One region of the Tardiphaga sp. OK246 genome, then DNA from elsewhere that is predicted to be linked to it. Evidence: predicted binding sites of a transcription regulator. Region 1 holds the regulator's gene; the other holds the start of a gene.
What was found. Region 1 encodes LexA, which represses DNA repair genes until DNA is damaged. Its sites were predicted from a motif close to TGTTCNNNNTGTGTTCNG; they were not measured.
Positions count from the first base shown of each region.

Region 1 (7,706 bases):
GATGCGCGCCGTCCGCCGCGAATTCGAGGAGAAGGAAACCCGCACTGAGCGCCGCTGGTTCTTCGAACCCTTCGTGCCCGAGCGCGTCGCGATTCCCGACGCAGCCAGCGAAGGCGCTGTTCACAATGTGCCTTGGGAAAGCATCGGCACTGACCAGCTGGCCACCAATCCGGCTTATTGGCAGCTCGCGCCTGACGCCGCTTGGCATGGCTTCCCCGGCATGGAAGCCGGTTTCACCATGACCGATCCCAACAAGCTGACGGTACTGACACCCGGCTTCGACCGCACCACCGGCGGCTATGCGGAACACGGCATCCCCGCGCCCGTGGTCGCGCAGTTCCTGCGCGAAAATCGCATCGTGCCGGAGAAGAACGATCTCAACTCGCTGCTCTTCCTGCTGACGCCCGGCGTGGAAGCCAGCAAGGCCGGCACGCTGATATCGGGCCTTGTCGCCTTCAAGAAGTTTCATGACGACAACGCGCTGCTGGAAGACGTTATCCCGGAATTCTCCAGGCGCAGGCCGGCGCGTTATGCGGGCATACGCCTGCGGGATCTGTGCGGCGACATGCACCGGTTCTTCCGCGAGGCCAATGTGAGCGAACTTCAGACCAGGCAATTCTCCGCCGACCATCTGCCGGAGATTGCCATGTCACCCCATGATGCCGCGCGCTGTCTGGTGCGCAACGACGTCGATTACCTCCCGATCGATGAGATATTCGGGCGCGTCGCGACGACGCCGTTCGTGGTCTACCCGCCCGGCATCGCCACGATCGTTCCCGGAGAACGGCTCACCGAACGGTCAAAGCCGATGATCGACTATCTCCGGATGTTCGAGACCTGCTTCAACACGTTCCCGGGCTTCGACGTCGAAATCCAGGGCATCTACCGCAAGGTCGACGCCAATGGCCGGATCCGACTTTACACTTACGTGGTCTCCGAATAGGGAGCACGTAAGGAGCCTGATTTGCCAACGGAACTCGAACAGCCGGTCGTCATCCGACCATCACGCGACACCGACGTCGATGCCATGCTGGCGATCTATCGCCGGCACATCCGGCAAGGCGTCGAGGAAGGCGTCAGCGACGCCGACACGCCGCAGCCCGACGATCTCAGAGACCGGCGCAAGAACCTGCGCAGCAAACGGTTCCCGCACCTCGTCGCCACGCAAGGCGGCGAGGTCGTCGGCTACGCCTATGTGGTGCTGTTCCGCAAGCGACCGGCCTATCGCTACACGGTCAAGCATTCGATCTATATCCACCACGGGCATGTCGGCCGAGGCATCGGCCGGCTGTTGATGCGCGAGTTGATCGATGTCTGCGCGGCGGCCGGCTTTCGGCAGATCATCGGCTATATCGATGCCGACAACACGGCCTCGCTCGGCTTGCATGAGAGCTTTGGCTTTGCGCGCGTCGGCTTGCTGCCCGGCGTCGCTTATCGCTCCGGCCGCTGGGCCGACACGATCATGGTTCAGCGCTCGCTGGCCACCGGCTCCACGACTCCCCCGCCGCCCGTTGGGCGCATGACGTCCGCGTAGCCCAAGCGACCGCGGAAGCATTTTCCATGTCCCTCGAGGGTCGACGACTGGTAGGAACAGCCTCCTCAAACCTCCCTCAACGCGCATTCTGTTGACGGCAAATTAAGCATTGCAGAACACATATGGAACATATAGTGTTCGTTCATGATTTGTTTCGAGATTCTGTGGCTTTGAGTAGTTTGAGAGTGCCCGAACTCGCGCAACCGATCTTCGAACGATCGTCTCAGGATTGAGGCTCACCGTTCGAAGGCCCTTTGAAACGCACGCGGCGGCCGACACCGTCAACTGAGGATGGCTTCAGATGCTCACGCGCAAACAATACGAACTCCTGCGATTCATCGATCAACGGCTGAAGGAAGCCGGCGTCCCGCCCTCCTTCGACGAGATGAAGGATGCGCTCGACCTGCGCTCGAAGTCCGGCATCCATCGTCTGATCACGGCGCTGGAAGAACGCGGCTTCATACGCCGTCTGCCCAACCGCGCCCGTGCCATCGAAGTCATCAAGCTGCCAGAGCTCGGCGCGCCGGTCACCGGCGGCACCGGGCGCCGCGGCTTCACGCCCAGCGTCATCGAAGGCACGCTTGGCAAGGTGCGTTCGGCCGCCAGCATCGCCAGCAACAGCGGCGATGATGACAATGGCCGCACGGTTGCTATCCCGGTCATGGGCCGGATCGCGGCAGGTACGCCGATCGAGGCGCTGCAGACCCGCAGCCACACCATCAGCATGCCCGCCGACATGCTCGGCTCCGGCGAACATTACGCGCTCGAAGTGCGCGGCGATTCCATGCAGGACGCCGGCATTCTCGATGGCGACACGGTGCTGATCCAGCGCAACGAAAGCGCCGACACCGGCGACATCGTGGTGGCCCTGATTGACGACGAGGAAGCCACGTTGAAGCGCTTCCGCCGCCGCGGCGCGTCGATCGCGCTAGAGCCAGCGAACGACGCTTACGAAGTTCGCATCCTGCCGCCTAACCGGGTGCGCATTCAGGGCAAGCTGATTGGTCTGTATCGGCGTTACTGAGGCTATCGCCTCGGCGGACTACTGATCTTCGGGTTGAAGATCGGTTTCCGCCGGCGTCGCATCCACCGGCCGATTTTGTGGCGTACGACTGTTCGGGATCAGATCGTGCTGGGGCTCATCAGGAATGGCGCGCGACCACGGACGGTCCAGACCCCGCGGTCGCACGGCATCGATGGTAAAGCCGTTCGCGGTTCGCTGCAGGCTCACCGCACCATTTCGTTGCAAGCGATCTTGATCGATCACCAGCGCCCTGCAATCCCTCGGCGGTTGTTTCGTCGTGACGATGAGCGCCGCTTTCTCGCAATCATCTGTGAAGGCATCCGGCTGTAAAACCAGCGCCACCAAAGCGCCATCGGCCAGCGCCGTGATGCACCCGTCGCGGTCGCAGGACACGCCGTGGCCGACTGAGGCATCGGTCGGCAGGCGTGCATCGGCATCGCCGGCAAGCCACTCTTTCAGCAAAAATGTATCCTTGGCGCTGCGCATCACGTGGAGATGCCCATCCCTGCCCCGTACCGCGACGCTGCGACCATCACCCGAGATCAGCACATCCGGCTGCTTCACCAGCAATGCCCATACAATCGAGAGCACCAGCACGCCAGCCCCCGCGAAGCGCAACGGCGTGCGCAGCAATCCGAGCACGATGATGCCGATACTGGCTGATATCAGCGGTCCGGTGCCGAAGGCCGGCATCCGGCCGATGGCGCCGGGCAAGGCCGCCACCCATTGCGTGACCACGATCATCCACTGGATGCCGACATCCATCAGCCGCCAGAACACACCGTCAAAGCCGAACGGCATGGCCACCAAACCAAGAATACCCGCCGGCATCACCAGCGCTGAGACCACTGGCATCGCCAGGAGATTGGCGACGACGCCATAAGGCGTGACGCGATGGAAATGAAATGCGGCATAGGGCGTGGTGGCAAGGCCCGCGACCAGCGAGGCCAGCACGAGCATCGCGATCTCGCGTCCGCCCCATAGCGCCACGCGCGCTGTCGCGGAATGATCGGGCGAGGCAAACAGCGCGGGCATGCCGATCTGCACCAATGCAACGAGCCCCAGCGTCGCGGCGAAAGACATCTGGAAACTCGGGTGAACCAGCGCATCGGGCGCGACGATCAGCACGACCATCGCCGCCACCGCCAGCGTGCGGAACGTCACCGCCCGGCGATCGACCATGACTGCAATCAGCACGACGGCCGTCATGAAAAACGATCTCTGCGTCGCGACTTCAGCACCTGACAACAGCAGATAGAACAGTGCTGCGAATAACGCCGCAGCCGCTGCGACTTTCCTGATCGGGAACGTCACTGTCAGGACAGGGATCAGTGCCAGCAGTGCGCGTATCGCAAAGAACACCACGCCGGCGACCACGGCCATGTGATAGCCAGAAATCGACAACACATGACCGAGGCCGGAGATGAACATCGCATCATTGACGTCAGCCGAAATCGCATCGCGGCGGCCCGTGAGCAGCGCCGTGGCAATGGCGCGGCTATCGCCCGAGAGCACGGTGCGGATCCGCGCGTCGATGGCGTCGCGTAGCCCCTGCATGGTCGCCGAATAGCGTAGTGCCACACTCGGCTGTATCGGCGGATCGACTGCCTTGATGCCGCCCATCACGAAGCCAGATGCGCCGATCCCTTGAAAATACAGATCGCGGCCGAAGTCGTAGCTGCCCGGCCGGAGCGGCGACAGCGGCGGCTGCAGCCTTGCCTTCAATTCGACGAAGCTGCCGACGGCAGGTGCCGTGCCCTTCTTCACCGACAGCCGCACACGAGTGAGCTTCGGTGCGGCGCGCGGGCTGTCCATCGTGGCAACGCGCAGCACGAAGCGATCCGTGCGCTCCCGTTCCTCATGCGTTTCGACGAAGCCGGTCAGCGCGACGGAATAGAGCGGCTTCGCCAGAACCTCATGAGCCACACGCGCGGTTTTCAAGGCAGCCATCGCAAAGCCGGCCGCGATGGCCGCAATAAGCAAGATCAAGGAAAACCATCGTTGTCGCCGCAGCAAAAACGCAGCCATGCAAAGAAGGCCAGCCGTCGCAGCGGCAACCCAGGCCACCGGCTCATGCTCAGCGGCAAAATACAGCGCGATGCCGGTGCCGAAAGCGATCGGCACCCAGGGCAGCAAGCGACCGGGACCAGCTTCGGCCCGCACCCACGTCCAGAGCGTCCCGAAGCCCGACGTCGACGACGTCGCTGACGGGGCAGCGACGCCTGCCGTGGCCGGCGGCCATGTGGTCGCCGTGCCGGATCGGCCCCGCCGCTGTTGCTGATCCCCGCCCTGCGCCATCGAACGCCCGCACGCCACGCTTGTCCTTCCGAATGCTATCGGAAGGGCAAGCGGCGACTAGCGGAACGGATGCAGAATACGAAAATTAATCCCTGGGGTTGCTCAGGCGAGCTTGGCGTAGCTATCGCGCAGACCGACGGTACGGTTGAAGACCAGCTTGCCCGGCGCTGAATCCTTGTCGCGACAGAAATAACCCTGGCGCTCGAACTGCACGACATCGCTTGTGTTGTCGCTCGCCAGCGCCGGCTCAAGCATGGCGCCGGTCAGCTTCTCCAGCGAGTCCGGATTGAGCTGCGATGCGAACTCGGTCGCATTGGGCTGCGGATCGGCGAACAGCTGATTGTAGACGCGCACTTCCGCCTGCACGGCATCTGCAGCGCTCACCCAATGGATCGTCGCCTTGACCTTGCGGCCGTCCGGCGCATTGCCGCCCCGGGTTTCCGGATCATAGGTGCAGCGCAGTTCGACCACCTCGCCAGCGGCATTCTTGATGACGTCCTTGCAGGTGATGAAGTAGCCATAACGCAAGCGGACCTCGCGGCCTGGCGCCATGCGGAAGAACTTCTTCGGCGGCTCTTCCATGAAGTCGTCATGCTCGATGTAAAGCTCGCGGCCGAATGAAATCTGCCGGTTGCCGAGCGACGCATCATCGGGATGGTTGATGGCTTCGAGCTGCTCGGTCTGTCCTTCCGGGTAGTTCTCGATCACCACCTTCAGCGGCTTCAGCACCGCCATGCGGCGCTGCGCCGTGCGATTCAGTGTCTCGCGCACGGCGAAATCGAACATCGAGATATCGACGGTCGAGTTGGCCTTGGCGACGCCGATGCGCTTGACGAATTCGCGCAGTGCTTCGGCAGGAATGCCGCGGCGCTGCAGGCCGGCCAGCGTCGGCATCCGTGGATCGTCCCAGCCCGTGACATGGCCACCGCGGACAAGTTCGGTCAGCACGCGCTTCGACAGCAGCGTGTAGGTCATGTTGAGGCGCGCGAATTCATACTGATGCGGCCGCGATGGCACCGGCAGGTTTTCCAGGCACCAGTCGTAAAGCGGCCGGTGATCCTCGAATTCGAGCGTACAGATCGAATGCGTTACGTGTTCGATGGCATCCGACTGGCCGTGCGCGAAGTCGTAGCTCGGATAGATGCTCCAAGCGGTGCCCGTGCGCGGATGATGCGCATGCAGGATGCGATAGATCACGGGATCGCGCAGGTTGATGTTGCCCGACGACATGTCGATCTTGGCGCGCAGCACGCGGGCGCCGTTCGGGAATTCGCCGGCGCGCATCCGCGCGAACAGATCCAGGTTCTCATCAACCGAACGGTCGCGGAACGGGCTGTTCTGGCCAGGCTCCGTCAGGGTGCCACGCTTAAAGCGGATTTCTTCCTGCGACTGGTCATCGACATAGGCCTTGCCGGCGCGGATCAGGTGTACCGCCCAGTCATAGAGCTGCTCGAAATAGTCCGAGGCGTAGTGCAGGTTGCCCTCGCCCCAGTCGAAGCCGAGCCAGCGGACGTCGCGCTGGATGGCGTCGATATATTCCTGCTCTTCCTTGGTCGGATTGGTGTCGTCGAAACGCAGGTTGCAGTGGCCGCCGAATTCCTCGGCAACGCCGAAATTCAGGCAGATAGACTTGGCATGACCGAGATGCAGGTAGCCGTTGGGCTCCGGCGGAAAGCGCGTCACCACGCTCTTATGCTTACCGGATTGCAGGTCCGCCGCAACGATGTCGCGGATGAAGTCACGGCCTGCGTCGGATACCGATTCGTCTGTCATTTTCTGCCTTTCAAGCTGTGCCCTATGTGCCAAATCCGGAAGGCCGCGCCAAGGCCGGATCAGGGGCCGGGTCCCGCGAAAGGGCCTTTTCCGATGCGGTTCCGGCCCCAAATCCGCGTTTATTCGCCGTGAGACAGCGCCCTGTCGTTGTGATAAACGCCCGCCAACACTCACACCGAACTCGATCGAACCCGCTGATATGACCACTCCCGTCGTTACCCGTTTCGCCCCCTCGCCGACCGGCTTCCTCCATATCGGCGGTGGACGCACCGCGCTGTTCAACTGGCTCTATGCCAAGAAGACCGGCGGCAAGATGCTGCTGCGGATCGAGGATACGGATCGCGAGCGTTCAACGGATGCCGCGATCGACGCCATTATCGACGGGTTGAAGTGGCTGGGCATCGAATGGGATGGCGACACCGTCTTCCAGTTTGCCCGTGCCGGCCGGCACCGCGAAGTCGCCGAACAGCTGCTGGCCGAGGGCAAGGCGTATTACTGCTATGCCTCGGCCGAGGAGCTGCGGCAGATGCGCGAGACCGCCCGCGCCGAGGGCAAGTCCAAGCTCTATAACGGGCTCTGGCGCGATCGCGATCCATCCGAGCCCCACCCCGACGTCAAACCGACGATCCGCCTAAAGGCGCCGCTCACCGGTGAGACCGTGATCGAGGATCAGGTACAGGGCCGCGTGGTCTGGCAGAACGAGAATCTCGACGACCTCGTGCTGCTGCGTGGCGACGGCAATCCGACCTACATGCTGGCCGTGGTGGTGGACGACCATGACATGGGCGTGACCCATGTCATTCGCGGTGACGACCATCTGATCAACGCCGCGCGCCAGAAGCAGATCTACGACGCGCTCGGCTGGACCGTCCCCAGCATGTCGCATATTCCGCTGATCCACGGGCCCGATGGCTCGAAACTCTCAAAGCGCCACGGTGCGCTCGGCGTCGAAGCCTATCGCGCGCTGGGCTATGTACCGGCCGCTCTACGGAATTACCTGGTGCGACTCGGCTGGAGCCATGGCGATCAGGAAATCTTCTCGACCCAGGAGATGATCGACGCCTTCGACCTGTCGGG
Region 1 is NZ_FZOX01000002.1:1,047,957-1,055,662, forward strand. It holds gene CHC01_RS12355 (Orn/Lys/Arg family decarboxylase) at 1-943, shown strand, start outside; gene CHC01_RS12360 (GNAT family N-acetyltransferase) at 965-1,534, shown strand; gene lexA (transcriptional repressor LexA) at 1,836-2,558, shown strand; gene CHC01_RS12370 (ComEC/Rec2 family competence protein) at 2,577-4,856, opposite strand; gene CHC01_RS12375 (glutamine--tRNA ligase/YqeY domain fusion protein) at 4,959-6,629, opposite strand; gene gltX (glutamate--tRNA ligase) at 6,829-7,706, shown strand, end outside.

Region 2 (7,706 bases), on a different contig from region 1:
CCGGGTTGCAATTCGGCTCGGTCATCGCCTTTGCGATCATCACCGAGACCGTGTTCCAGTGGCCGGGCATGGGGCTTCTGTTCGTACAGGCCGTGCAGAATGTCGATATACCGATCATGGCCGCCTATCTCCTGGTAGTGTCGCTGATCTTCGTCACCATCAACCTGATCGTGGACATCCTTTACACCATCGTCGATCCGCGCCTGCGCGCGACGATCAACCGGCCGGCATGAGGGTGTGACATGACCGACTTGCCCATCCCCCGCACACCCTCCCTTCTCGCCCGCGCCATCGACAGCGACATCTTCTATTCGTTCCGCCGCTCCAAACTCACCATGGTCGCGGCGGTGATCGTGTTCGTGCTGCTGATGATGGCGCTGTTCGCGCCTGTGCTGGTGGTGCAGAATCCGTTCGACCCGGCGCAGCTCGAACTGATCAACTCCCGCATCTCGCCGCTCTGGACGGCGGAGGGCCAGAGGCCGTTCCTGCTCGGCACGGACGAACAGGGTCGCGATATCTATTCGGCAATCCTCTACGGCATGCGGATCTCGCTGGTGGTCGGCGTGCTCGGCGTCAGTTTTGCGGCGGTGCTCGGCATCGGGCTCGGCCTGATCGCTGGCTATGTCGGCGGCGCCGTCGACAGCCTGATCATGCGCATCGCCGATGTGCAGCTCACTTTTCCAGCGATCCTGATCGCGCTCTTGATCGACGGCGTGGTGAAGTCGGCGCTCGGCAATCATCTCGATGCCTCGACCACGCTGATCGTGCTGGTGGTGGCCATCGGGCTGAGCTTCTGGGTGCAATATGCCCGCACCGTGCGTGGCTCGGTGATGGTGGAGAAGAACAAGGACTATGTCGCTGCGGCGCAGCTGATCGGCCTGCCCGCCCGCGTGATCATGATCCGCCATGTGCTGCCGAACACCATGGGACCGATCCTGGTGATCGCCACCATCAATCTGGCGCTCGCCATCATCACCGAGGCAACGCTGTCGTTTCTCGGCTCCGGCATGCCCGACACGATGCCGTCGCTGGGCACGCTGATCCGCATCGGCAACAACTATCTGTTCTCCGGCGAGTGGTGGGTCATCGCCTTTCCCGGGCTCGCACTGGCCTCGCTGATCCTGTCGATCAATCTGCTCGGCGACTGGCTGCGCGATGCGCTGAACCCGAAGCTGCAATGATGTCTCACCTCAAGCAGTGCCCGACATGAGCGTGCCCGTCCTCTCCGTGCGCAACTTGTGCGTTGAATTCGCCAGCCGGCGCGGCGCGCTGCGTGCCATCGACGGCGTGTCCTTCGACATCGCCAAGGGCGAGGTGCTGGGCGTGGTCGGCGAATCCGGCGCCGGCAAATCGGTGACGGGACTTGCGGCCATCGGCCTGATCGATCCGCCCGGACGGATCGCGGGCGGCGAGATCCTGCTGTCCGGATTGCGCATCGACAATCTGCCGCCGGAGCAGATGCGCCGGATTCGCGGCAAGCGCATCGCGATGATCTTTCAGGATCCGCTGACCAGCCTCAATCCGCTGTATCGCATTGGCGACCAGCTGGTGGAGACCATCCGTACCCATCTCAACATGAACGAGACGCAGGCACGCAAGCGCGCGGTGGATCTGCTCGCCGAGGTCGGCATTCCCGCCCCTGACAAGCGCGTCGATGCCTATCCGCATGAATTCTCCGGCGGCATGCGGCAGCGTGTGGTGATCGCGCTGGCGATCGCGGCCGAGCCCGAACTGATCATCGCCGACGAACCGACTACCGCGCTCGATGTCTCCGTGCAGGCGCAGATCATCGCGCTGATCAAGCGGCTCGGCCGCGACCACGGCACGGCGGTGATGCTGGTCACCCACGATATGGGTGTGATCGCCGAGACGTCCGATCGCGTCGCCGTGATGTATTCCGGGCGCATCGCCGAGATCGGACCGGTGCGCGACGTGGTGCAAAACCCGCTGCACCCCTATGCCAAGGGATTGATGGGCGCGATCCCGACGCTGACGGGCGACGCGTCGCAGCGGCTGGTGCAGATTCCGGGAAGCATGCCGCGGCTGTCGGCCATTCCGCAGGGCTGCGCGTTCAATCCGCGCTGCAGTTTCGCGTTCGACCGCTGCCGTATCGAGCGGCCGGAGCCGATCGCTGTCGGCGCGCAACAGGTCGCCTGTCATCTCTATGATCCCGATCATCTCCATGATCATGCCCATGCGGAGAGCGCGGCATGACGGCGCTGGTGCAGGCCCGCAATCTCAAACGCGCATTCGACGTCTCGAAGCCGTGGCTCAACCGCGTCATCGAGCGCAGTCCGATGGAGTTTCTGAAGGCCGTCGACGGCGTCTCGTTCGAGATCAGGCGCGGCGAGACCTTTGCGCTGGTCGGCGAATCCGGCTCGGGCAAGAGCACGGTGGCGCGGATGGTGGTCGGGCTGCTGCCGCCGACATCCGGCGACGTGATCATCGACGGCGTCTCGATGAGCGATCCCGCACAGGCCGGCGCGCGCAAGCTGCTGCGCAAGCGCATCCAGATGATTTTCCAGGATCCCTATGCCAGCCTCAATCCGCGGCTGCGCGTCGATGCCATCATCGCCGAACCAATCCGCGCCTTCGATCTCATTCAGGGCGAGCGCGACATTCGCGCGCGGGTCGGCGAATTGCTGACGCTGGTGGGCCTGCATCCCGATGACGGGCAGAAATACCCGCATCAGTTCTCCGGCGGCCAGCGCCAGCGTATCGCGATTGCCCGCGCACTCGCATCGGAGGCCGAGTTCATCGTCTGCGACGAGCCGACCTCGGCGCTGGATGTCTCGGTGCAGGCGCAGATTCTCAACCTGATGCGCGAACTGCAGGACAAATTCGGCCTGACCTATCTGTTCATCAGCCACAACCTTGCTGTGGTCAGGCATATGGCTGACCGGATCGGCGTGATGTATCTCGGCCGCATCGTGGAGATCGCGGAAGGGCGCGAACTCTTCCGCGCGCCGCGCATGCCCTATACGCGCATGCTGCTGGGCGCAGTGCCGGATCTGGCCATGTCAGGCCGCGCACGCATCGCGGTCTCCGGCGAGATTCCCAATCCGATCGATCCGCCCTCCGGCTGCACGTTTCATCCGCGCTGCCCGGAAGTGTTCGATCTCTGTCGCAAGGTGGTGCCGGATCTGGTCGACGGCGTCGCCTGTCATGCGGTCAACAAACTGATCGCACCGCCGGCCGAGGCCGTTCCCGCCGCGCGGCGATAGTTGCGATCAGCGCGCTCAGATCAACATGCCCTGAAACGACAACGCGGCAGGCACCGCAGGGTATCGGCAACAGACCCCCACAGCACCCACCGCGAAATCATTCAGCCGAAAATCTCGGCTGCAAGATCGGCCCGGCAAGATCACTGCGCATGAACGTCAGTGCGTCTCCGGACCCGATCCGATCAATCTTCTGCCGGCTCCTCGCCGTCACCACCGTCTTCGTCGCGCTCGATGGGACCGGCGAGAATCTGTTCGGCGATCAGGCCGGAATTCTGCCGGATCGAGGCTTCGATCTTGGCGGTCATGTCCGGATTGGCCTTCAGGAAGGCCTTGGAATTCTCACGGCCCTGGCCGAGACGCTGGCTGTCATAGGAGAACCAGGCGCCGGACTTCTCGACGATTCCCGCTTTCACGCCGAGATCGAGGATCTCGCCCATCTTGGAGACGCCTTCGCCATACATGATGTCGAATTCGACCTGCTTGAAGGGCGGTGCCAGCTTGTTTTTCACGACCTTGACGCGGGTCGAATTGCCGACCACTTCGTCGCGCTCCTTGATCGCGCCGATGCGGCGGATGTCGAGACGGACCGAGGCGTAGAATTTCAGCGCATTACCGCCGGTAGTGGTTTCCGGCGAGCCATACATCACACCGATCTTCATGCGGATCTGGTTGATGAAGATCACCATCGTATTGGATTTGTTGATCGAGGCAGTCAGCTTGCGCAGCGCTTGGCTCATCAGACGGGCCTGCAGGCCGGGCAGCGCGTCGCCCATTTCGCCTTCGAGTTCGGCGCGCGGCACCAGCGCTGCCACGGAGTCGATGATCAGCACGTCCACCGCACCGGAGCGCACCAGCGTGTCGGCGATTTCCAGCGCCTGTTCGCCGTGATCCGGCTGCGAGATCAGGAGCTCATCGACATTGACGCCCAGCTTGCGGGCATAGACCGGGTCGAGCGCGTGTTCGGCGTCGATGAAGGCGCAGATGCCGCCCTTCTTCTGGGCTTCCGCGGCGCAATGCAGCGCCAAAGTCGTCTTGCCCGAGGATTCCGGTCCGTAAATCTCGATCACGCGGCCCTTGGGCAGCCCGCCAACGCCGAGCGCGATATCGAGGCCGAGCGAACCCGACGAGATCACCTCGATATCCATCGACCGGTCGTTCTTGCCGAGCTTCATCACCGAGCCCTTGCCGAACTGGCGCTCGATCTGGGAGAGCGCGGCCGACAGGGCCTTGGTCTTGTCCATGGAGGATCCTTCAACGATACGCAGGGCAGTCGGAGTGGTAGCCATTGATCTAGCTCCTTATGAAGGGATTCGCGACAGGACAAACGGCAAGCGCCAAAGGATGGCGGCGCTGTTCGGATTGAGAACAATGTACCCTATCTGTTCTATGTTCGCAATATGTTCTTTTGAGAATTTCGGTACTGGCCTGTTTCCGGCGTCAGTGGCCTAGTTTGAAAAGATCAGTGGCCTAGTTTAGAATTGGCTCGACAGAGGGGAAGGGTCCGGCTCCGGCAACGGAGCTTCCAGAGGCCGCAAGGCTGACCGAGCCCAGGGACTTGGGCACCGTCTGGGGAAACAGGATCAGGCCCAGACACTACCTCTGTCGCAGTAAGGCCGCCTCAGTGGGCGGCCTTTTTTCCATCTAACCATTCATCAATGCAAAACCGGGCTGCTCTCTTGGCCTCGGCCTCGGTTGGGCCACTTAGGCCGCTAAACTTTGCGCCTTGCTCGACCTTCGGATAAGCAATCCATTCCCACTTTTCTTCAGTCAGGGAGTGCACGTCGAAGGACACATTGCGGTGTTCGAATTTCATTTTACAGGCCCTTGCCGTCATCTTTTTCCGGCTCGTAATCGAATGGAAGCACGTACTGCTCACCATATCTTGGGCGGTACTTGTTGAGCTTTTCCATAAAGTCCGGATAATCCTTACTCACGGTCATGTATGCGACAGTCGCGCCAAGATGCTCTCTCAGCTTTGGATAGCCGACATTTTTAGTAAGCGCCTGTGATAGCGCTGCCTTACGCCTCCCTGCTTCCGTTTTCGGGATCACCTTCTTTAGTTCATCCAAAACGCCCGGAGCCAACCGTTTATAAACGATATCGTTGGTGAGTGTTCCAAAGTACTGAGGCCGCTTCACTGAGTCGGCGGCATAGGTAAGACCCCTCAAACGAAATAATTGCGCATAGTATTCGTCCGGAAAAGTTTTGACCCAAGGCTGCAATTCCTTCGCGACAAATGCCTCTAAAATACGGGCAAGAGAATTTCGCGTCCGGTCGTATTGGAAGCCCGTCGCTTCATCGACTAGAGCAATGATGCCGACCCGAGCAAATCCCCGAACGAGAATTTCGCATCGGTCTGCAATATGCTCTTGCTGCTTCTGCAGCGCCCCGGCCTTCCGAGCGGCTAAAACAAGGTCGCAAAGGTCAGCAAGAATCGTCGCAGGATATCCAAATGCAATTCCACCGCCACTGGTATGACGAAATCTAATCGGGTTATCGACCACCGCCAGCAACTCCTTAGAAACAAAAGGAGAAAGGCGAGAACCGTTCAAAAAACCGGCTAGTCCAACACCACCACCGCCGCCGGAGCCGCGCGATCCCCACGCCATCCCCATCCCAGTGACCATTCCACGGTGCGAAAGGACGCGGGTTTCGTCCTCAAGAACGTAGCAGGGGATCTCGATATCGCCGATCTTCAGCGGATGGTCGTCCGCCCCATGTGTCGCTTTCTTAACATCGCCTGACCAACGCGCCTCCGCAGCCTTCGTGGCTCGCGCCTTGCGCTCTTTTGGGGTCATTGAGGCGGCCAGCGCGGCGCCGCCTTTAGCTCTTCCCGTCAGCTTCGCCATCATGCATCTCCGCTTTTATGCAAGCATAATGACATCCTTTCCGTATATTGCAAGAACATGCTTGCATTATGCTCAAATGGGCCCATTATGCTTGCATGATGACGGATATGCACATACGCAAACGCCCCACCTGCTTTTCAGCGGGCGAGGCGTTTTTGTGTGCGGAAGTTTGGCAGAGCGGCCTATCGCACCGAGCTTACCCCTCGGCGGACGTTTGGGTTTCCATCCCCCTCGCAACGTCCCGTGAGTTCGAATCTCACAACTTCCACCACTATCATTCAAGTGGGGCCGTCGCCGTTGGCGCGGAAACGACCCCCGATCACCACTCCGGGGATGAGCCCGAAGCGACAACCGTTCTGAGCAATATACGCCTTGGCGGGCGTGTCTGCCAGAGTCGCCGAAGCCATCCCTTCAACCCGAAGGATGAGCTTCGTGAACGTACTCCCCCGCGAAAAGCAGATTGAAGTCATTGCCGCCCTTTGCGAAGGCGTCGGCATCCGTACCGCCTCGCGCCTTACCGGCGTCAACCGCGGCACCGTGGGCGCGTTAGCGCTGCGCGTCGGCCTTGGCTGCATGGAGTTGCACGACCGCCTGATGGTCGGCATCCGCACCGAGCGCCTGGAATTGGACGAAGCATGGTCCTTCGTTGGCAAAAAGCAGAAGAACGTCAAAAAGAACGAGATCAACGCCAAGGGTGATCAGTACGTTTTTATCGGCATGGCCGGCAATCAGAAGGCCATCATTAGCTGGGGTGTCGGCAAGCGTAACACCGACAGCACCATGGACTTCCTGCACGATCTGCGCGGCCGTGTGATCGGCCAGCCTGAGATCAGCACCGATGGCTTCCACCCGTACCGCGCGGCGATCCGCGACGCCTTTGGTGACGGCGCATCCCATGGCGTGATCGTAAAGACCTACAGCGTAACGCATCTGGCCCGAGATGCCGTCACGCGGTACTCGCCCGCTGCCGTAGTAGCTGTAAGCCGTGAGGTAATGTCCGGCGATCCGGAGCAGTATGTCTCGACCAGCTACGTTGAGCGCCAGAACCTCTCGCTGCGCATGGGATCGCGCCGCTTCACCCGCCTGACTAAACGGCTTCTCGAAGAAGCTGGACAATCACATCGCAGCGGTCGCGCTGTATGTCGCTCATTACAATCTGTGCCGTAGCCACGAAGCCCTACGCACGACGCCTGCCAAGGCTATCGGTGTCGCGGATCGGGCTTGGAGCATTGCGCAGTTGGTGGACGCCGCGCTTGCTGTAGCGCCTGCGCTGCCGACCGAGACGCCGCCGGATCGGCGTCGGAAGTTCACAGTAATCGACGGCGGGAAAGTTTAGTTATTTTTTCTTGGCTTGGGGCTGGATGGCTGGCCCCAACAGCCCCCGATGCAAATCACTTACATCGTCACATTTACGCATGCAGTTGCAGATTGCATTCGCAATATCCGGCCTAAGCTTGCCAACAAGCTTTACTTCGTTCTTGAACTTAGCGGCGAGCAATTCAGCCGCTGAAAGTTCTCGTGGCTCTTCGAAAAGTAGCCACGTATCCTTTTTGAAAAAATCCTTGCCGCCACCCGGGATATGATACCAACCGCCATCGACGTTTCCACCCGGGACAGCGGCACGACCACGTTT
Region 2 is NZ_FZOX01000003.1:508,580-516,285, forward strand. It holds gene CHC01_RS15365 (ABC transporter permease) at 1-233, shown strand, start outside; gene CHC01_RS15370 (ABC transporter permease) at 243-1,181, shown strand; gene CHC01_RS15375 (ABC transporter ATP-binding protein) at 1,207-2,214, shown strand; gene CHC01_RS15380 (ABC transporter ATP-binding protein) at 2,211-3,224, shown strand; gene recA (recombinase RecA) at 3,407-4,510, opposite strand; gene CHC01_RS15390 (hypothetical protein) at 4,843-5,037, opposite strand; gene CHC01_RS15395 (P63C domain-containing protein) at 5,039-6,073, opposite strand; tRNA gene CHC01_RS32585 (tRNA-Val) at 6,237-6,344, shown strand; partial or broken gene CHC01_RS15400 (IS1 family transposase) at 6,506-7,409, shown strand; gene CHC01_RS15405 (hypothetical protein) at 7,410-7,706, opposite strand, start outside.
Region 2: a site for LexA is predicted at 4,612-4,629, ahead of recA (recombinase RecA). Genes of this name have one in related genera too.